3 regions of the Cohnella massiliensis genome follow, and region 2 is predicted to be linked to each of the others. Evidence: riboswitches for the same ligand, from Rfam matches in the RefSeq annotation. Region 2 holds a riboswitch; each other region holds the start of a gene.
What was found. A riboswitch is a leader RNA that binds a small molecule or an ion and turns the genes downstream of it on or off. The one in region 2 is predicted to bind cyclic di-AMP.
Positions count from the first base shown of each region.

Region 1: another riboswitch for cyclic di-AMP. It lies ahead of B7E11_RS00350 (resuscitation-promoting factor); the one in region 2 lies ahead of B7E11_RS02520 (C40 family peptidase).
Region 3: another riboswitch for cyclic di-AMP. It lies ahead of B7E11_RS08555 (HAD family hydrolase); the one in region 2 lies ahead of B7E11_RS02520 (C40 family peptidase).

Region 1 covers NZ_LT821241.1:64,810-71,854, forward strand. Annotated here, with positions in the region: gene rsmA (16S rRNA (adenine(1518)-N(6)/adenine(1519)-N(6))-dimethyltransferase RsmA) at 1-540, opposite strand, end outside; gene rnmV (ribonuclease M5) at 548-1,105, opposite strand; gene B7E11_RS00350 (resuscitation-promoting factor) at 1,352-2,338, opposite strand; cyclic di-AMP (ydaO/yuaA leader) riboswitch at 2,776-2,998, opposite strand; gene B7E11_RS00355 (TatD family hydrolase) at 3,178-3,951, opposite strand; gene B7E11_RS00360 (HD domain-containing protein) at 3,992-5,284, opposite strand; gene B7E11_RS00365 (AbrB/MazE/SpoVT family DNA-binding domain-containing protein) at 5,607-5,861, shown strand; gene rsmI (16S rRNA (cytidine(1402)-2'-O)-methyltransferase) at 5,969-6,922, opposite strand; gene B7E11_RS00375 (tRNA1(Val) (adenine(37)-N6)-methyltransferase) at 7,027-7,045, opposite strand, start outside.
Region 2 covers NZ_LT821254.1:18,364-25,408, forward strand. Annotated here, with positions in the region: gene B7E11_RS02510 (M1 family metallopeptidase) at 1-1,927, shown strand, start outside; gene B7E11_RS02515 (hypothetical protein) at 1,939-2,757, shown strand; cyclic di-AMP (ydaO/yuaA leader) riboswitch at 2,961-3,105, shown strand; gene B7E11_RS02520 (C40 family peptidase) at 3,110-3,586, shown strand; gene B7E11_RS02525 (DedA family protein) at 3,652-4,269, opposite strand; gene B7E11_RS02530 (YqaA family protein) at 4,291-4,884, opposite strand; gene uxaC (glucuronate isomerase) at 5,180-6,589, opposite strand; gene B7E11_RS02540 (Gfo/Idh/MocA family protein) at 6,682-7,045, opposite strand, start outside.
Region 3 covers NZ_LT821257.1:398,635-405,679, reverse strand. Annotated here, with positions in the region: gene B7E11_RS08570 (hypothetical protein) at 1-360, shown strand, start outside; gene B7E11_RS08565 (DUF445 domain-containing protein) at 483-1,727, shown strand; gene infC (translation initiation factor IF-3) at 1,771-2,262, shown strand; cyclic di-AMP (ydaO/yuaA leader) riboswitch at 2,327-2,472, shown strand; gene B7E11_RS08555 (HAD family hydrolase) at 2,623-3,291, shown strand; gene B7E11_RS08550 (mannitol-1-phosphate 5-dehydrogenase) at 3,419-4,627, shown strand; gene B7E11_RS08545 (acyl-CoA dehydrogenase family protein) at 4,708-5,970, shown strand; gene B7E11_RS08540 (aldo/keto reductase) at 6,423-7,045, opposite strand, start outside.

The DNA of each region.
Region 1 (7,045 bases), on a different contig from region 2:
CGATCCGTAATCCTTGCCGCCCGGCGAGGCGGCCATGCGCTCCGCGACCTCCTTCTGCACCATCACGACGATCGCTTCGATCGGCAGCCGGTCCTCCAGCAGCTTCATGATGATCGGCGTCGTAACGTAATACGGCAGGTTCGCGACGACGCTGACGCGCTCGCAGCCGGCGAAGCGCTCCTGCCATAACGAGCGCAGATCGGCCTTGAGCACGTCGGCGTGCAGCACGGTGACGTTGTCGTAGACCGACAGCACCTCGCGGAGAATCGGAATGAGCCGGTCGTCGATCTCCACGGCCGCCACCTGCCCCGCCTCCTGCGCGAGGCGCTCCGTCAGCGCGCCGATGCCGGGCCCGATTTCCAGCGCTCCGGCTTCCGGGCCGAGGTTGGCCGCCGCGACGATTTTATCGAGAATGTTTTTGTCGGTCAAAAAGTTTTGCCCCAGGCTTTTCTTGAACGTAAAGCCGTGCCTGCGAATAATGTCTTTCGTCCGGTTCGGGGTTGCGATGTCGGCTCCCCCGCGCGATCCGTTGTTGTTCATCTTCCGCCTACAGTCCTTCCCGCTCCAGCTGCGTTAACGCGTTCAAGAACTCTTCCCGCGAGATGCGGAACATGACGCAGCGCTTGTAAAATTGTTTCCCGTTGGCGTATCCGATGCCGAGCAGCTCCCCCATCCGCTGCCGGCGCCGCGCCGCCGAGGCGTGAACGATCAGTCCGGCGTCCATCAGATCGGACCAGGCGATGTCGGCCTCCCCCGAGGCCTCCGGCGCCGCCTCGCCGCTTCTCGCCTGCGCAAGCGCCCGGCGGATCGCCTCGTCGGACGCATGCTCCACGCCGATGCCGTCCTTGCCTCTCGCCTCCGCGCGCGTCAGAAACGCGTGCTTGCAGTCCGGCACCCGCTGGGCGACGATTTTCCGAATCCGCTCCCCCGGAGCGTCCGGATCGGTAAATACGATCACGCCGCGCCGCTTGTGCGCCAGCTCGATTCTCCGCAGCACGTCTTCGCCGATCGCCGAGCCGCCGGTTTCGATCGTATCGGCCTGCACCGCCCGCCGGATGGCGGCCGTGTCGTCCTTGCCTTCCACCACAATCATTTCCTGAATCATCGCTTGATCCTTCCGCTCCGTTCTTCGGGTTCGCCCAAAGGACGGGCAAAGTCCTACTCGTTATTATAACCTTGCCCATGCAAAAAAGAAGAGGCCCGAAAGCCCCTTCCCTGCAATTGCCGCTATCTATGTCAAATGTGCTCGTTCTTCGGCGTCTACGGTTGGCATCCCCGATTGACGCCGTCCGGCCGTCCGGACCGCGGCGGCGGATCCGGCACGACCGGGAATCGCCCTTGCGCCTCCGCTTTAGTCGGCGGAAGGCTTGACAGGGCCGATGACGTATACGGTGTATCCTTTTTTGGAGCCGAACTTCTTCGCATGGCTCTCGCTGTCGAAATACACGTCGATTTTTTTGCCGTTGATGGCGCTGCCGGTGTCTTCGGCTCGGCGGAAGCCGATGCCATCGATGTAGACCCACCAGCCGAGCGGAATGACGTCGGGATCGACCGCGATCGTGCGGCCCTCCGACACCTTCGTTCCGGATGCGGTAATGCCGTAGCCCTCGTCGCCTACGTCCTTGCCCGTAGATTCCGGGCCCGCCGTATAGGCGGTAAGCTTGACGTTCTTCAGCACCTGCTTCACTTTGACCGACTTTCCGTTAAGCTGAACCGTGCCGTTAGCCGAAGCGTCGTAGGACAACGTCGTGACTTCGGGCTCTTTTTTCTTCGTGCCGACCGCGACGATTTTCTGCACGGACGGCTGCGTGATCGTTTTGGATACCAGCTGGTCGCTGACCAGGCGACCGTCGACATAGACGCGCTCGGTTTTCGTCACGAGCGTGCCTTCCTTGCCGGTTTGGATCACTTTTTTGCTGCCCTCGGGCAGCGTGGGGTCCTGCTTTTCCACGATGGCGAACGTCACCGGATGCGACGTTTCCACGACCTCTTTATCCACTCTCAGCACCTGAATGGTCATGCCTTCGGTAACCGGCGCCGACTTGTCGGGCGTTACCCGGTCGTCCGCCGATAACGAGAGGTTCGAGGCGTGCAGAACTTCCTGAACGGAATCTGCGGTCGTATATTTGATCTCCTTCTTCCCGTCCGCCTGCAGGACGACTTTCGCGGCGCGATCGATCGCGATCGTGCTGCCCTCCTGCAGCTCGGCATCGAGCGGCTGGGATATTTGATCGTGCGGGCCGACGGTGATGTTGTGCTCCGAGAGCAGCGATCGCACATCGGACGATTTCGTTTTGATGACGGTTGTCGTCCCGCCGTCCACGACGGTTACGCTCATGGCGGACGCGCCGTGTAGCAGCAATAAGAACAAGATGGTCATAGCAAAAGAGAGAATTGCGCTGAGCAGGATCAAACGCAAATGCTCATGCTTCCATCGCGCTGCGAAAAGCTTGCCGGTCGGTCGTGGATCATGGGTGTTCCCGACAGGAACGGTTCCCATTTTCTCGTTCCTCCTTCATAGCCCCGCCGTCGACTGCCTAAGCATGACTTCGTCTGACGCGACTATCCTTTTGGTTAACGGCGCTGGGCTTCGCACGGAGCGGCTTTCGCACGAAAGCACCCGGCCGTCGTTCACCAGTAAACGGCACCAACCCGCCGCCCGAAAACATTCGCCTCTTCCTCCCGCAAAAAACGGACAACAAAAAAAGCCGACGGACAGAGGATCTGTTCGTGGCTCCGCTTGCGACGTCGAAAGGGAAATGGGCAGCACGAGGTGACCTCTCTCTCATACGCTTGCGAGGTTAGCTGTCGGGTTCGGGCCAAGAGAGCGGCCCTATCCGCCCGCAATCCGACGGACCGTCCGGCCTGGACGGATGCTTCGGTTGCCAGCAAAATTCACCCCAAGATTACTCGGCCGCAGAAATCGCGGTTCGCGTACGAACCGGTCCTCCGCGTCGGGTCCCCCGCTCTCCGTTCGGAGACTCAGCGCACTGGAAAAGGGATGCCATATTCAAACTCTTGGATTAGATGATAACCTCTCGGCGCCAAAGGTGTAAAGAAGGGTCAAAGCGCGAAATCCTCCATTTTTGAACGAAATAAAGCTGAATTTTTAGGTTTCATCGATCAAAAACCAGTTTTTTCGCATAACTAAATGATTTTTCTTCGATTGTTAGCGTTTTATCTTGGTAGACGAAAACAGGCGAGACCATTTTCGGTCGTTAAATTTGCAATTTCTTCCACGGATTTCCCTTTTATTTCCGCTGCTGCCTCCGCTACGAACCGCACGTAAGCGGACTCGTTTCGCTTCCCTCGGTAGGGGTGCGGAGTCAAATACGGGGCGTCCGTTTCGATCAAAAAACGGTCGTCCGGCACGTTCGCGAGCACCTCTTTGGGAACCCTTGCATTTTTGAACGTAACCGGTCCTCCGAACGAAATATAGAAGTTCATGTCGAGGCATTTTTTGGCCGTTTCCCAGCTTCCGGAAAAGCAGTGCATGATCCCTCCGACCTCGGAGGCGCCTTCCTCGCGAAGCAGCCGGACGACGTCCTCGTGGGCGTCCCGGTTATGGATGACGATCGGCTTGCGCAGGCGTTTGGCCAAACGGATTTGCTCCCGGAAAACGGCGTGCTGAACGTCCTTCGGAGACGTATCCCAATAATAGTCAAGCCCGATTTCGCCGATCGCCACCACCTTCGGATGGGCGCACAAGCGTTCGATCCAGGCCAAATCGTCCTCAAACTTCATGTCGATCGCGTCGGTCGGGTGCCAGCCGACGGCGGCGTAAATGAACGGATAGTTCTCCGCGAGCGCCATCGTCGTCGGGATCGTCTCCCGGTTGAAGCCGATATTGACGATCGTTTCGACGCCGGCTTCCCGCGCGCGGGCGATGACCTCCTCGCGATCGCTGTCAAACTTTGGCGAATCCAGGTGGGCGTGCGTGTCGAATAACATAGCGTATGGCGTCTCCTTTTGCTTTTGCAAGTTCTTTTTTTTACATTCCGAAAAGCTCGCGGATTTCCGGCTCCAATTCCGTTGCCTTCCTCCGAACCTCGTCTTCCGGATAATACAAATAGTAATTTCCCCGGTGCAAGCCCGTGATCGAACGGATGATGTCCGACTTGACCGAGATTTCCGTCAGCCGATCCTTGTTGTCGAGCAGCAAAATCGGCGGCTTTTCCGAGGCGTCCAGCGCCGCTCCGGGCTTGTACACGTCATAAGGCAGATCCACCGGCGTATCCACCTCGAGGTGATAACCGGGATGGAGGCCGATGCGGGCCCACTCCTTGCGAATGCGCTCGATCAACGCCTCGTCCAGCGCGTCCTGCGAAATATATTTATACAAGCGGCGATGAAGAAATCGCGAGCACAAGTCCGCCAGCAGCTCGTCCCGCTCGCCGATCCACTGTCCGAATGCCGCCTGAACCATCGATTCGTCCAAGCTCAAATACGATTCCACCGTCATCGTGCCTTCAAACAAATGCTTGAGCTGCGGGAGCATAAAACCGAACGCATACCCGCTCCGGTACAGCTCGTCCGCCCTGCGGAAAATTTGCCTCAGCACGATTTCCGAGCTGCGCGTAACGGGATGGAAGTATACCTGCCAATACATCTGATAACGCGACATCAAATAGTCCTCGACGGCATGCATCCCGCTTTCCTTGACGACGATACGCCCTTGATGAGGCCTCAGCACCCGCAAAATCCGGTCCAGGTCGAAGGTGCCGTAGTTGACGCCGGTAAAATACGCATCCCGGAGCAAGTAATCCATGCGGTCGGCATCCATCTGGCTGGAAACGAGGCTGATGACGATCGGCTTGTCGTAGTCTTTGCGAATGACGGCGGCAACCCGTTCGGGAAAATCGCGGCCGACCTCCTTCAAAATCCGGTTGATATTCGTGTCCCCGAGGATGATGTCGCATGTCCACCGCTCATGATCGTTGCCGAACACTTGTTCGACCGAATGGGAAAAGGGGCCGTGTCCGACATCATGCAACAAGGAAGCGCATAAACTTACCAAATTTTCCTCTTGCGGCCAATCCTGATATCGATTACGCTCAAATTGGCTGATAATTTTCCTCGTAATCTCATACACGCCGAGCGAGTGGGAGAACCGGCTGTGCTCGGCTCCATGGAACGTCAGGTAGGTCGTGCCCAACTGCCGTATTCGCCGCAGTCGTTGAAATTCGGGCGTGTTGATCAGCTTCCAGATCGTCTCGTTTTGCACATAAACCGAATGGTGAACCGGATCCTTGAACACTTTCTCCTCTTCCAGCCGACGGCTCATCGACAACACCTCCTTAAAATAATGAAAAAACGATCAGAAACCGAAACTTATGTCGAAGTTTGTCGTTTAATGGTAGTGGAATCAAGTTGACATTTTCATCAAATGCCGTTGTCATTATGGACGTTAAAAGCTTATAAATAAAGCATTCTTAAATTAAAATTTTCCAATCCGCAAATTGATTGGTTGACTTAAATGGGAATGGTTGGTATGATTATAAGCGATAATTCGGGAAAAATGTCGAATTATGACGAATTATAGGCTTGATTCCTTGAATAAAAGGTGGCCTTGATTTTATTTTAACCTGAAAAGAGGGAGTTTCCAAATGATGAAATCTACGGGAATTGTTCGTAAAGTCGATGAGCTCGGCCGTGTCGTCATTCCGATCGAACTGCGCCGTACGCTCGGCATCGGAGAGAAGGATGCGCTGGAAATTTACGTGGACGGAGAGCGCATCATGCTGAAGAAATACGAGCCGGCATGCATCTTCTGCGGCAACGCGGAAAACGTCATTTACTTCAAAGGAAAAATTGTTTGCCGAGATTGCTTGAAGGATTTGCCTACACCTGTGACAAATTAAAGAAAATACGTTATAATAGCATTGAAAGTCTGTTTTCTGTTAATTCTAACCTTTTTATATCTCCTTATAACCCTCCCGGACAAGCCTCGGGAGGGATCTTTTTGATTTTACCGTTCAAGCAAGCTTTGGTAAATGTCCCGCCGAGACAAGCCGCGATCCCGTGCCGCCAGACGCATCGCTTCCTTTCGGTTTGCCTTTTCCGTCTTTTCGTAATGCTCCACATGCTCGGCTACGGTCAGCGGCTCCCACCAGACGGCAGACGCGGGCTCGCCGGAACGTTCTCCCTCTTCCCCGCCAGCCTCGGCTGAAGCCCTGCCCTCCAGCACGATGCATATTTCACCGAGCGGTGGATATTCCCGGAAATGCGCCAGACAACTCTGCACCGTTCCCCGGACCGCTTCTTCATGCCGCTTCGTCAGCTCCCGAATGACGGCCGCCCGGCGGTTCGGCCACTTGTCGGCGAACGCCTGCAGCGTCTTGACGAGCCTGTGCGGCGACTCGTAGAAAACGAGCGTTCCCGTCTCGCCGCCGAGCCCGGCCAGCAGGCGTTCCATGCCTTTGCGTTCCCTGGGCGGAAAGCCGACGAACGTGAACCGCTCCGTCGAGAGCCCCGAAACGGTCAGCGCGGCGAGGGCGGCGTTCGCTCCCGGAATCGGGACGACCGGGATGCCCTGGCCGATCGCCGCCGCGGCGAGGTCGGCGCCCGGATCGGAAATGGCCGGCATGCCGGCGTCGCTGATGAGCGCGATATTTTTTCCTTCGAGCAGCAGGCGAATGAGCTCGGGACCGCTTGCGGCTTTGTTGTGTTCGTGATAGCTGACCAGCCGGTTCGAAATGTCGAAATGCGTAAGCAGCTTGCGGGATTGGCGCGTATCTTCGGCCGCGATCAAGTCCGCTTCCTTCAGCGTACGAATGGCGCGGAACGTCATATCCTCCAAGTTCCCGATCGGCGTTCCCACCAAATACAGCGTCCCGGTCGGCTTTCGATCGTCGAAGCTTTTTTGCGCGATGGCCGCTGGGGCGCCCGGATTTCCGGCTTCGCCCGCCTTTTTTTCGCTCATGCCGTTTCCTCCTTTTGCCGAACCGGTTTCGGTCTGTATTGCATTTCTACTATTATATATGTCCTGCTCCCAGGCAAAAATCGACACCCTTCCGCGTGGCTTTCCTAAGACGGAAAGTCGTTA
Region 2 (7,045 bases):
GCTGCAGGAGTCGGCCGCGGAGCCGCCGGAACGACATTCGCCGGAGGTGCCGGAGCTGCGAACGGCTTCCGCCCCCGCCGGTCCGTCCGACGCGAAGGCAGCCGCCGCGGAGCCCGAAGCCGACGTGCCGATCGCGCCCAAGCCGGTCGTTCTGAGCAACCGGGTTTCGGAGTACCACATCAGCGTCAAATTGGAGGAAGACGGCACGCTGTCGGGGCAGCAGACGCTAACCTGGAAAAACCCCGGCCGCAAGCCCGTCCAAGAGTTTTACCTGCACTTATATCCGAACGCTTTTTCTCCGGGCAGCACGTTTTTGAAAGAATCGGGGGGCCAGCTCAGAGGGGACCGGATGAAAAACGGAAGCTACGGAGCGATGACGCTGACGTCGCTTGAAACCGCCCAGGGCGAAACGCTGCTCCCCCGGTTGCATTACGTCCAGCCCGACGACGGCAACAAAGACGACCGGACCCTCGCGTCCTTCCGGCTTCCGGAGCCGGTCGCCCCCGGTCAGAAGGTAACGCTGCGCATGACGTTCGCCGTTCAGCTGCCGCAAGTGTTCGCCCGCATGGGCAAAGCCGAAGACTTCGTGATGGCCGGGCAATGGTTCCCCAAAGCCGCCGCCTACGAGACGGTCGGAACGCGGGGACGGACATCCGAAGGCTGGAACACGCACCAGTATCACGGAAATTCGGAGTTTTACTCGGACTTCGGCATTTACAGCGTCAAAATCGACGTGCCCGAAGCGTACAAAGTGGCCGCAACCGGCTTTCAGACGCAGCAGGCGGTCATCAAGGACGGCCGCAAAACGTACCAGTTTTACGCCGACGACGTGCACGACTTTGCCTGGGCGGCATCCCCTTCTTTTCATTACGTAGAAGATTCATTTTCGTCCATCGGCGTGCCGGGCGTCCGGATCAAGCTGTACATCGACCCGCTTCACAAGGATTTGCAGGAGCGCTATATGCACGCCGCCAAGTCCGCGCTGGCGCTGCTGGGCAAATGGTACGGGGACTATCCTTATTCCACCCTGTCCATCGTCATCCCGCCGGCCGACGCCAACGGCGCGGGCGGCATGGAGTACCCGACCCTCATCACGGGAGCGGCGGCCAAAAACGACAACCCCGGGTTCGAGCTGGAACGGACCGTCGTGCACGAAATCGCCCATCAATACTGGTACGGCATCGTCGCCACGAACGAATTCGAAGAAGCTTGGCTGGACGAAGGCTTTACGTCCTACACGGAAGATAAGCTGATGGAGGAAATTTACGATGTCGTCCCCAACCCTATCGTCGAGGCGAGCTATTTGACCCGGCCCGAACCGCTGAAGCAATACGCCTGGGCGTACGGCGATTCAAACAGCTACGCGGAAAACGTGTACATGCGCGGCAAGCTTGTGCTCAAAGCCATCGAACAGCAGGTAGGCGAAAAAACGATGAACAAAATCATGCGGACCTATTTCCAGACGTACCGGTTCAGGCACCCATCCTCTTACGACTTCCAGAAAGTCGTCGAGAGCGTGACGAAAAAGAAATGGACCGAGTTTTTCCATGCGTACGTCCAAAACGGCCAAATGGCCGACTTCTCCGTCGAATCGATCGAATCGCGCCTGAACGATCAGAACGTTTACGAATCCAGGGTCGTGCTGAAGCGCGGCGGCAGTCCCGAACCGGTATCGGTCTGGTTCCAATTCGCCAACGGCGAAAAGCTGCGCAAAACATGGGACGGCGCGCAAAAGCACGTGCAGTTCCAGGTCAAACACGAATCGCCGCTGCAATTCGTGGCGGTCGATCCCGAAATGGCGGTCGTGCTCGACAATTACCGGTATAACAACTTTTTGAAAACCGATGTGGACGAACCCGTTCGGACCCGCTGGAATATCGGCTTGACCAAGCTGGTGGACGGTCTGCTCGGCATCCTGGCCTGGTGAGGTGAAACGAGATGCGCTCAATAATCCGCGAGGGATGGAGTTTGACCTCCCGGCATAAATACGTGCTGGTCGCCCTGTTTTTGTACCGGCTGCTGTGGGGCTTCTTTCTGTACCGATTTATCGATTCGGTCGTCACGCCGATCCTCGCCCGTTACCCCGACGGGCACCCGAACGGCAACGCGGTCCGGCTGTTCCTGATCGAGGCCCAATTCCGCCTGACCAAAACCGACCTCATGAACGAAGCTCTCCTTATGCTGGCGGGAATGCTGCTTCTCCGCATGGTGCTCACGCCGCTGCTGAACGCCGGCCTGTACTATTCCTTCCATCACGCCGACGAAGAGCGGGGAACCCGGATGCTCACCGGCATGCGCCGCGCGTGGAAGCCGGTCGTTCTGCTGTACCTGCTGGAGAACGCATTGGCTTTTCTGCCGGCTTTATGGCTCCTCCCCTTCGCCAAATCGCAATTTCTGGCGCAATTTTCCGTCGAGTCGTGGGCGTTGAAAATGCTCCCTTACGCCGCCGTCTGGATGTGCTGGATTTTTATCGTTCATCTGCTGTTCCAATTCATGCAGTTCGGCGCCGTATCTAAGGATGGCATCGTCAAAGGGCTTGCCCGCGCGTGCGCCAAAGCGCTGCCGCTGGCCGCCGTTACGCTGTTGCTGACGGGGATCGGCGCGGCGGCTTCGGTCGCCGTCACGGGCGCGACGATGTTCTGGACCGGATTTATTTCCGTCGCGGTTCACCAAGCGTTTCAATTCGTCCGAACCATGATGGCCGTCTGGACCTCGGCCTCCCAATACGCGTTATGGAAGGCCGATTCGGCCGCCTGACCGGCGTTCTCCCCGCCCCTCGCCCTGCAAACGTTCGCCAAAAAAGCTATTCCGTCGCCGCGATTCGCAGCGCCTGGAATAGCTTTTTTCGTTTTCATTCCGGTTTTTTCGCGTTTATTAAAGCTTTCTTAACTTTATATTAACGAATTCTAATCTTTTATCGGCAGGAAAAGACTCCCACTGCGCGAATAATTAATTCTCATGTGCGAAAACTGCCGAATTTCCTTGCACAGGGAAACGGGGGAACCAGATTTGCCGGGTGAATTGATTCCGCTTCGCTAGCAGGAATCATAGGGAACCTTCTACCGAACCCTTCAGCTAACCTCGTAGGCATTGGAAGGAGTCACTTGTTTTGCGGAAGTTGTCACTCGGTTTTCTTGCTTTCTCATTCGCGTTCTTGCTGGCCTTTCAGGCGGGAACCGCGTCTGCGGGCTCCAAGCTGAACGACGAGGTCACCGATCTGATCGGTGTCGACTACCAATACGGCGGAACGACGACCAGCGGGTTCGACTGCTCGGGCTTCACGTCCTACGTATTCAAGAAGTTCGAAATCAAGCTGCCTCGTTCGTCCAAAGACCAGTTCGAGACCGGAACGGAAGTCGAGCAAAGCGAGCTGCGCCCGGGAGACCTCGTGTTCTTCAACACGAACGGCAAAGGCGTATCTCACGTTGGCGTATATGTCGGAAACAACAAATTCGCCCACGCTTCGACATCCAAAGGGGTTACGGTAACCGACCTCGACGAAAGCTATTACGCAAAACGCTACCTCGGCGCGCGCCGCGTCCTGGACGACGCAACGTACGAGGCAGTGGCCGCTTACAAAGCGTAAGCCGCTAGTATCGCCAAGGGTCTCCTGTCGCTAGCAGGAGGCCCTTTGTCATGCTCCTCACCGGGTCACCGTCCGGCCCGCTCCAGCCGGCTGCGCCGCCACTTCAAGCCGAAGACGACGGCGGCGGCCGCGCACAGCCCCGCGAAAACGAATTTCATGTACCGTTCGACTAACCCGAAAACGATCTCCCACTGGTCCCCGAATCCGTACCCGATCAGGAAAAAGGCGCTCACCCACAAGGCGCAGCCCGTGTAGGCGTACAGTGCGAAAGAACGGTACGGCACTTGGATAATGCCGGCGAAATAACCGATGAATTGGCGGATGCCCGGCAGAAAATAGCTGAACAACAGCACTTTGCTTCCGTACCGGTCGTATGCTTTGCGCGTTTTTGCCACATGGTCGGGTTTGAGAAACAGCCACTTTCCGTATCTTTCGACAAGCGGAGCCCCGATCTTGCGTCCGAGCCAGTAAGTCGCCGTAATGCCGATCACCGCGCCCGAGTAAGCGGAACCGAGCGCCGGAAGCCACGCCAAAATACGTTGCGACGCCAAATATCCGGTTAACGCCAGCGTCGTATTGCCGGGGGGAATCGGCAGCGCGATCGCGTCCAGGGGCAGGCCGATCAGCAGCACCCAATAGCCGTATTGCGAAAACAATCGTTCGATGTATTCCAGCAATTCCATTTGCCAGCCCCTTGCCGCACCTTACAGTTGCTGTTGCTCGGCGTTTCGCGCCTGCTTCTTTCGGTCGTGTCTTCGCTTCAGCCATAGGCCCAGGAGGAGAATCGGAACGAAAATCACGAAAATGTAGAGCGATACGTCCTTGACCATGCTCTCCGCCATCCGGCCATAATAGTAAAACAAAAACCCGACGACGTAAAATTTGACGGCCCGGCCTATGGCGGCATAGCCGATCAGCTTCCATAGAGGAAACTTCAAACACCCCGACATGATCGTAAACACTTTGAACGGAATCGGAGTGAACGCGCCGATAAGCACGGTCGCCTCGCCGTTTTTTTGGAACATGGCGGTTGCCTTGTCGATCCATTCCTTTTTCAGCAATTTGTAGAGCACCGAATGACCCAGCAGCTTGCCGATCCCGTACCCTACCGGCGTTCCGAGCAAACAGGCGATATAGCCCACGGTCGCGTACCATAACGCCGACGAAGGGTCGACAAGGCTTAACGATACCTGCAGAAAAAAGGCCGGAATCGGAAAAATGATGGCATCGACGAACGAGTGAATCGCCAATCCCCAGACGCCAAACTCCAAAAAAATGTCGACCAAATTTTGAAACATTCTGTTCTCCTCTTTTACGGCCTGCAGGTTTTATTATAAAGAATCGCTGCACGGCCCGTCATGAACCTGCGTCGGTTTTCGGACTGGACTTTAGGCGGGGCAAAAAGGCTACATTAAGGGTTACGTTGGCGCAAAAAAAAGGATGCAGGGAGTTTTCGAAAGAGGCGGGCAAAAGCGGGTAAAGCCGGCTTCGTCGTCTTTTCCTTCCCGGCCGCGAAAAAAAGCCGCCCCGGACCGGCCGTCCCGATAGGAACGAACCGTGTCGAAGCGGCTGATGCTTCGGATGCGCTCGGATTTAACCGAATTGGAAATAGGCCTTCGCGTTCCGGTAGCTGATGTCCTGGACCATTCCGCCCAGCAAATCGAAGTCCCGCGGCACTTCCCCGTCTTCGGCCCATTCGCCGAGCAGGTTGCACAGGATGCGGCGGAAATACTCATGGCGCGTATACGACAGGAAGCTGCGCGAATCGGTCAGCATGCCGACGAACCGTCCCAGCAGCCCCGTGTTGCCGAGCGCCTTGAGCTGGTCCAGCATGCCGTCCTTCGTATCGTTGAACCACCAGGCCGAGCCCAGCTGGATTTTGCCCGGAACTCCTCCGCCCTGGAAGCTTCCGATCGCCGTGCCGAGCGCGTACAGATCGTTCGGATTAAGCGAGTACACGATCGTACGCGGCAGCGCGTCGTCCCGCTCCAGCGCGTCCAGCAGCCGGACCAGGGGACCCGCGACCGGGCCGTCGTAAATCGAGTCGTAGCCCGTATCCGGACCGAGCTTCTCGAACATGCGGCTGTTGTTGTTGCGCTGCGCGTGCATATGGAACTGCATCGCCCAGTCCAGCTTGGCGTACTCCCGGCCCAAAAACAGCAGCGTGAACGTCTTGTACTTCCGTTCCTCTTCCGCGTCGATCGGCTCGCCCGCCAGCGCCTTGGCGAAAATCGCCGCGGCCTCGTCCCGGGTCGCCTCCGCGTAGCCCATCGCGTCCAGCGCGTGGTCGGAAACCCTGCAGCCCGTCTCGTGGAAGAAGCGGATCCGCTCGGCGAGAGCAGCCAGCAGCGCGTCGTAATCGCGCACCTCCCGGCCGGCCGCCTGCTCCAGCTGCTTCAGCCACGGCAGGAACGTCGCCCGGCGAATTTCGAGCGCCTTGTCCGGACGGAACGACGGCAGCACCTTGACCTCGAAATCCGGCAGGTCCTTGATAAGCCGGTGATATTCCAGAGAATCGACGGGATCGTCCGTCGTACAGATGACCTCGACGCCCGATTTGACGATCAGGTCGCGGGCGGAAAAGCCGCCTTGGGCGAGCCGGGCGTTCACCTTTTCCCAAATGACCGGAGCGTTTTTCTCGTTCAAAATTTCCTCGACGCCGAAGTACCGCCGAAGCTCCAGATGGGACCAGTGATACAGCGGATTGCCGACGGCCGCCGGAACCGCTTTCGCATATGCCAGAAACCGGTCGTAGTCGGACACGCCCGCCCCGCCGGTCACGAGGCTTTCTTCGGCCCCGTTCGTGCGCATTGCCCGCCATTTGTAGTGGTCGCCGTACAGCCACACCTGGGTCAGATTTTCGTACGACTGGTTCTCGTAGATTTCCTTCGGGCTCAAATGGCAGTGATAATCGATGATCGGCATTTTGGCCGCGTAATCGTGATACAGCTTGACCGCGGTCTCGTTGCCCAGCAGGAAGTTATCGTCCAAAAAAGGCTTCATCGGCATTCGTCTCCTTCGCTTATGCTTCCCGAACCGTCATGGCGAAGCGGACGAAGCCTTCGCCGCTTCGCCCGCTCCCGATTGTCCGATTGCTAGTTGTGGAACTTGACCAGATCGTTGATTTGCACGGCTTGCCCGGTCCGGATGGAACGATTCGCCGCGATGCCCGTCAGAATCGACCTCGCGCCGTCGACATGGTTCGCCGCGCGGTTGAACTTGTCGGGAACCGGAACCCCGAACAGATCGTTCAGCAGCACCGGATCGCCGCCGCCGTGGCCGCCCTGCTTCTTTTCGAACTCGACTTTGTACGGTGCGCCGAACATCGGCAGCACGGTGAAGCGGATGCCTTCGAGCGCCCCTTCGTCCGACTTTTTGCCGCCGGAGTTGACGTACGATGTTTCGACGACCTCCAGCTCCAGACGTCCCTTGCTGCCCGTAAACGCGATCCGGTAGCCT
Region 3 (7,045 bases), on a different contig from region 2:
GTCAACGACCTCGGCGTTGCCCTGGCCGAAACCGTCCCGGTCAACGGCATCGTCGGCTCGATTACACTGACGGTCACCGGCGCCATCACCGGGCTCGACGGCTCCGGGTTTTCCGGCATCTCGCTCGCGGGCTCCGTGGCGAACATGTTCGCCACGGCGATCGGCTCCGGCGCGGCGACGCTGACGGCGCTCGGCCAGGTGGCCGCCATTTGGGTCGGCGGCGGCACGATCGTGCCGTGGGCGCTCATTCCCGCCGCGGCCATTTGCGGCGTCAGCCCGTTCGAGCTGGCCAGACGCAACCTGAAGCCGATGCTGATCGGCCTGGCCGTCACAACCGTCGTCGCGATGTTTCTCGTTTGAGGCGGCCGGCGGCTTGAAGGCATGCGGACGACCCTGTCGCGGCTTCTTCCTTGCCCTTTGATCATGGAAGGTTATTCCGGGTAAAATAGAAGTTATACATCCCGGAATAAAAGGAGCAACCGATGGCACGAGAAGCGAAACATACGGCGGCGATATCGCTTGGCATCATGGGGGCGGGGTTTCTCGCGACGTTCCCGGCGGACGGACATTGGGCGGGGGCGCTGCTGCACGGCGGTTTCGAGGCCGGTCTCGTCGGCGGCTTGGCCGACTGGTTTGCGGTAACGGCCCTGTTCCGCAAGCCGCTCGGCCTGCCGATTCCGCACACCGCTTTGCTCCCCCGCAACCGGGACAAGGTGGTCCGTTCCCTGATTCATGTCATCGAGAACGAATTTTTGACGAAAGAGAGCATCAAGCAAAAGGCGGGAGAGCTCCGCATCGGGGAGAAGCTGCTCGAAATCGCCGAAGGCCGGCTTCCGGACATCGTCCGCGCGGCGGTCCTGCTCGGCGACTACGGGCTGAAGCATCTGCCTGCGGAGCGCCTGGCCGCGTTTGCGGCGGGGGAGCTGCGGCGAATCGCGGAGAAGGCGGACGCGGCCGCCGTTCTGCGGGCCTTGCGTAACGAGATTTTGGAGCGGGGGTACGAGGAGCGGGCGCTGGACTTTTTGCTGGACAAGGCGGAAGACCTCGTTTCCTCGGATACCGCCCGCTACCAGCTCGGAAGCATGGCGGCTTCGGCACTCGGAAACCTTCAGGTGAACGGCTTGATGGGGTTCGCCGTCAACGCGTTCGTCGGATTTATGAGCGAGGACAAGCTGGGCTACATGCTGCAGGGCGCGATTCTGGGCAAGCTGCGGGAGATGACCGCCGACGAGGGGCACCCGCTGCGGGTGCTGCTGCTTAACGAGCTGCGGCGCGCGCTGATCGATCTGGACCGCAACGAAGCGTTGATCCGGGAGCTTGACGGCGCCAAGTCGCGCCTTCTGGAGCAATGGGACGCCGAAGCCTATCTTCGGCGCTGGATCGAGGAGCTTCGCGACCGGGCGCTGGAATGGATCCATAGCGAGCGGTTCGAGCGGGATTTCGCGCTGCCGCTGCTCGCGAAGCTGATCGAGCGGGTAAGAGGCAACGAGGAGCTGTTGAATGCGTTTCAAAACTGGACCCAGACGCAAATTTCCCAAATCGTCGAGCGAAACCACTCCAAAATCGGCAAGCTCGTGCAGGAAAATCTGGACAAGCTGGACAACGATACGCTCATCGCGATGATGGAGGACAAGCTCGGCAAAGATTTGCAGTGGATTCGGGTCAACGGGGCGGTATGCGGCTTTTTGATCGGGCTGGCGCTCGAGGGCATCAATTTGATGTTATAGGTGCTATAATCGGGTCATTATCGAGGCCGGAGGGAACGAGCGAATGCTGATCATGAACGAGAAAATCAAAGCTTCCGAAGTCGAGCTGACGGGCCTGAACGGAGAGGCGCTGGGCATCGTCCCGCGCGCGGAGGCGTTGGAGCTGGCGAAGCGGCTGAAGGCGGACCTGGTATGCGCCTCGCTGCTCAGCAGCCCGCCCCCTTGCAAGCTGGTTGCCCGGGGGCAGGCGAAGCAGGAGCGGCAGCAGGAGAAAAAGCAGGACCGGGCGGAGGCGCAATCGCTTAAAACGAAGGAAATTCGCCTCACTCCGCACATTGAAGACCACGACTACGAGACGAAGCTCCGCCAGGCGGAGAAGCTGCTGCAGTCGGGCCGCTCCGTGCAGCTTGTCGTTCGTCTGACGAACGCGAAGGAAGGGCAGCGGGCGAAGGAGCTGCTCGAAGCGATGCTCAAGGATTTGCAAGGCGCCGGAACGAAAAAAACGGCCGTGCAAACGAGCGGAAAGCAGGCGGCCGTGCTTGTACTGCCGCGATAAATTTATGTAAGAAAATCTGACTTAAGCGTTTACAATCCTTTACAAATGATAAATAAGACGGTATAGTGGTACTACGCTTAGTTTCCGGCTATATAGGTCGGGAAGCGGGGGAACCAGTTTTTGGGGCGAGTCGTTCGTCTTTTCGATGAACGTAGGGTACCATCTACCCGAGTCCGTCAGCTAACCTCGTCAGCAGGAGATGGGTCATTTCTTTGCTTATAACCAAGTAGAGTGAGGGCCCCCGCACGGTAGGGCTCTTTTTGTTTTATGATGGCCCCTGTTTTTTCTCCTATATCCGTTTCCCGCCGTTTTCCGCCGCTCTCGGACGATAAGCGAAAATGAAGGAGGGAACCGCGAAACATGATCAAAGCTCTTATTTTCGATTTCGACGGAACGATCATCGACACGGAAACCGCTTGGTACGTCGCTTTTCGCGAAGCTTACCAGCGGTATGAAGTCGATCTCAGCCTGGAGATGTACTCCGGATGCATCGGAACGAGCTTGCACGCCTTTAATCCTTACGAATATTTGATGACGGAATTGAAGCTTCCGATCGATCGGGACCAGTTTCGCGTTTCCGTTCAGGAACGCCATGCGGCGCTTATGCTTCAGGAAGCCGTCCGGCCCGGCATTCTGCATTTTCTGGATTCCGCCAAGGCGGCCGGCCTGCGAATCGGCCTGGCCTCCAGCTCGGATCGGGCCTGGATCGACCGGCACCTGGAGCAGCTTAATCTGAAGGAATATTTCGAAGTCATTCGAACGAAGGACGATGTCCGGGAGGTCAAGCCGAATCCCGAATTGTACCTTCAGGTGCTTGAAGCGATGGGCATTGCAAACGACGAAGCCGTCGCGATCGAGGATTCGCCCAACGGCGCGCGTGCCGCTGTTGCCGCAGGACTGCGCTGCGTCGTCGTCCCGAACGAAATCACGCAAAGCCTGGAGTTTCCGGAGCTTCCGGGAGCCATCTGGGCCAAATCGCTGGAAGAAGTCGTCTTCGAGTCGCTTTTGACCGGTTCGCCCGTCCGCTAAACCCGGCGGCGGCGAACTTGTCCTAGAGGCGGGGGCGAAAGCTCCGCACCGTCAATAAATTGAAAATTCAGATTTTATTTTCACCGTAAAGGCTGGGGTTTTTGATAAGGGAGAGGAGAGAACGATATTGAAATCCAGGAGAGCCGTCCATTTCGGAGCGGGCAATATCGGCAGGGGACTCGTCGGGTTGCTGTTGTCGCAGTCGGGGTATGAGATCTGTTTTGTCGCCCGCAACGAGAAACAGATCGAGCTGCTGCAGCAAAGAAAACAGTACACGGTCACCTTGGCCAACGAAAACAGGGATACGAACGTCGTGCGCAACGTATCGGCCGTCCATGTCAAAAACGACAAAGCCTTGCGGCAAACGATCGCCGAAGCGGACTTGGTCACGACGGCCGTCGGCGCTTCTTCGCTGCCTCATATCGCGGAGTCGCTCGCCAAAGGCATCGCTTTCCGCCTGCGGGAAAACAAACGGCCATTAAACGTCATCGCCTGCGAAAACGCCGTCGGGGGCAGCGCCCAGCTCAAGAAGCTGGTGTACCGCCATCTGGATGAGCAGTCCCGCGAACGGGCGGACCGTTACGTTTCTTTTCCCAACTCCATCGTCGACCGGATCGTTCCGCAGCAAAAAAACGAAGATCCGCTCGCGGTGCAGGTCGAGCCTTTTTTCGAATGGGTCGTTCATCGTTCCGGCAATATGGGCGATATCGGGGATATTCGGGGCATTCAGGTCGTCGATAAGCTGGAGCCGTATACGGAGCGCAAGCTGTTCACCGTAAATACGGGTCACTGCGTTGCCGCTTATTTCGGCTACTTGTCCGGCTATCGGACGATTCAGGAAGCGTTGAAGGATGCCCGCCTTCGCTCCAAAGTCGAGAAAGTGCTTCATGAAACGGGAGAAATGCTCATTCGAAAGCATGGCTTTAACGAGTTGGAGCATCGAAAATACATCCGCAAAACGCTTGAACGGTTCGCCAATCCGGCGCTGGCCGACAAAGTGATTCGCGTCGGAAGGTCGCCGCTGCGCAAGCTGGCGCCGAACGACCGCCTCGTTCGCCCCGCGCTCCAGGCGCTGGCGCTCGGGGTCGAGGCGCCGCACCTCGTCTCCGCCATCGCCTCCGCCTTGATGTTCGATTACGAGGGCGATCCGGAAGCGGTAAGGCTGCAGGAGCTTATCCGCAAATACGGCGTCTCCCACGCGCTGACCGGAGTGACGGGAATTCCGGAAAAAAACCGGCTGCACGCCCTCGTCGCCGCCGAATACGGGAAAATGCGGCAGGCGGCGATGCGGCCGCCGCTCGGGAATATGTCGACGCTCGGGAATATGTCGAAATGACATCGGCCTTGGCCCGGTATTATACTGGGCTAAGGCTTGTTTTTTTGCAGATTATAACGACAAGGGTGAGGCCGGTGTTTTTGGAGGACGACAGTTGGATACGCTCGGTGCGGGAACGCTCCGGGCCGATGGAGAGGGCAGGCGAGCTTGATTCCGATTTGATCGAAGCGATCTATGAGGAAAAGCTGTTCAAGCTGTTCGTGCCGGAATCGATGAACGGCGCCATGACGCCGCTGCCCGAGGCGCTCCGCGCGTTCGAACGGGCGGCGTGGATCGACGGCGCGTTCGGCTGGGCGGTGACGATCGGGGCCGGGGGCGGTTTTTTCGCGGCGACGATGGATCAGGAGAGAGCGCGGGAGCTGTTTTCGGCGCGCGAGGCGGTCATCGCCGGAAGCGGCTTGCCGACCGGCCGCGCCGTGCGCGCGGAAGGAGGCTATCGGGTGTCGGGGCGCTGGAGCTATTGCAGCGGGGCGTTGTACGCGAGCTTCTTTACGGCGAATTGCGTCGTTGTCGCGGCGGAAGCCGGCGAGGCCGGGGCGGATAGAGTAGGTGGAGCTGACGGGGCCGGTGGGGCCGGGGCGGAAAGGGATGACGGAGCTGGCAGGGCCGGTGGAGCCTGGGCAGAAAGGGATGACGGAGCTGGCAGGGCCGGTGGAGCCTGGGCGGATAGGGTTGGCGAAGCAGACGGGGCCGGTGGGGCCGATGCGGGGAGACCGCCGCTTGTTCGCTCGTTCGCTTTTCTGCCCTGGCAGGTTGAAGTGATTCGCGATTGGAACGCCTTCGGACTTAGGGCGACGGGCAGCCATACGATCGTTGTGAACGACGCGTTCGTCCCGGACGACATGACGTTCGACATTATGGAGCCGCCGCGGCTTGCGGACCCGATTTACCGGTATCCGTTTCTGCCGTTTGCCCAAACGTCGTTCGCCGCCGTCGTCCTGGGCATCGGCCGGCATTTTCTGGACGAATGCGCGGGATTTGCGGACGAGCGCAAAGCCGATTGGGAGGCCGTCAAGCCGCGGAAGTTGGAGCTGCTGCTGTCGTCGCTGGCCGAATGGCGGCGGGAGGTCGACGCGGCTGCCGATCGCTTCCATGCGGCGGCGACCGAGACATGGGCCGGCTTTTTGCGGGCCGGCGCGCTTTCCCCCGAGGCGGAACGGCTTGTCGGCCGCCGCAGCCGGGAAGCGGCCCGAACCGCCGTCCGCGCGGCGGAGGCGCTGTTCCCGCAGCTCGGCATGACGGCGCTGCGGCAGGATCACCCGCTCAACCGGACGTGGCGGGATTTGCACACGGCGGCTCAGCACTCGGTGCTGCAGCCGGACGGCGATGAGGAGAATATCTGACGAAACCTTCTCCGCCAAGGCGGGATCATTAAAAAGAATCGCCAGGACGGGCGCGGGGCCTGCCGAGCGATTCTTTTTTAGTTTAAACTCTTCACCGTGCGAAAGCTGCTGCTCGTTTGAACCGCCAACCGCATGCAGCCGAACGCATTTGAGTAAAAATGACTCATCTGCCCGCCACCGCACGCCCGCTGCCGATCCAGTTGAGTCGTGGCGACTCATCTCAACCCTCCATGCGCAAATGGCCCCACGAACTTGAGTAAAAATGACTCATCTGCCCGCCACCGCACGCCCGCCAGCGATTCGGTTGAGTCGTGATGACTCATCCCAACCCGCCAAACGCATGCGACCGTACGCAGTTGAGTAAAATTTACCCATCTGAATGCCTTCGCACACCCGCTAACGATCAAGTTGAGTCGTGGCGACTCAACTTGGACCCTTCATCGCGGGGCGGCTTAAGGAATCCGCTGCCCGCGGGCGCTCACGTACAATTTGTACCATTCCTCGCGCGACAGTTCGACCTTCTCGGCGTCTTGACAGGCGCGAATCCGCTCCGGATTTTTCGTGCCGATAATCGCCTGAATGCCGGCCGGATGCTTCAGCAGCCAGGCGAGGACGATCGCTTCCCGCGTCGTGCCCTTCCGCTCGGCGAGCCGGGCGACCAGCGCCGCGGTCTGCTGGACCGATTCGCTCTCGCCGTCGATGTTCCGCCCCGTAAACAACCCCTGGTCGAGCGGGCCCCATGCCTGCAACTGAATGCCCTCCAGGCGGCAATATTCCAGCGTGCCTTCCGGGAACGTGTCGTCCTTCGCCACGAGGCGGTTCAGATGAACGCCCTGATCGAGCCAGCCGCAATGCTTCAGGCTGAGCTGCAGCTGATTGACGATCAGCGGCTCGTCCAGAGAAGCTTGCAGCAGCCGAATTTGCCCCGCGCTCATATTGGATACGCCGAACGCGCGCACCTTGCCGTCCCGCTTCAGGATGGTCAGCGCTTCGGCTACTTCTTCCGGGTCCATCAGCGGGTCCGGCCGGTGCAGCAGCAGGATGTCGAGGTATTCGACGCCCAGCCGCTTCAGGC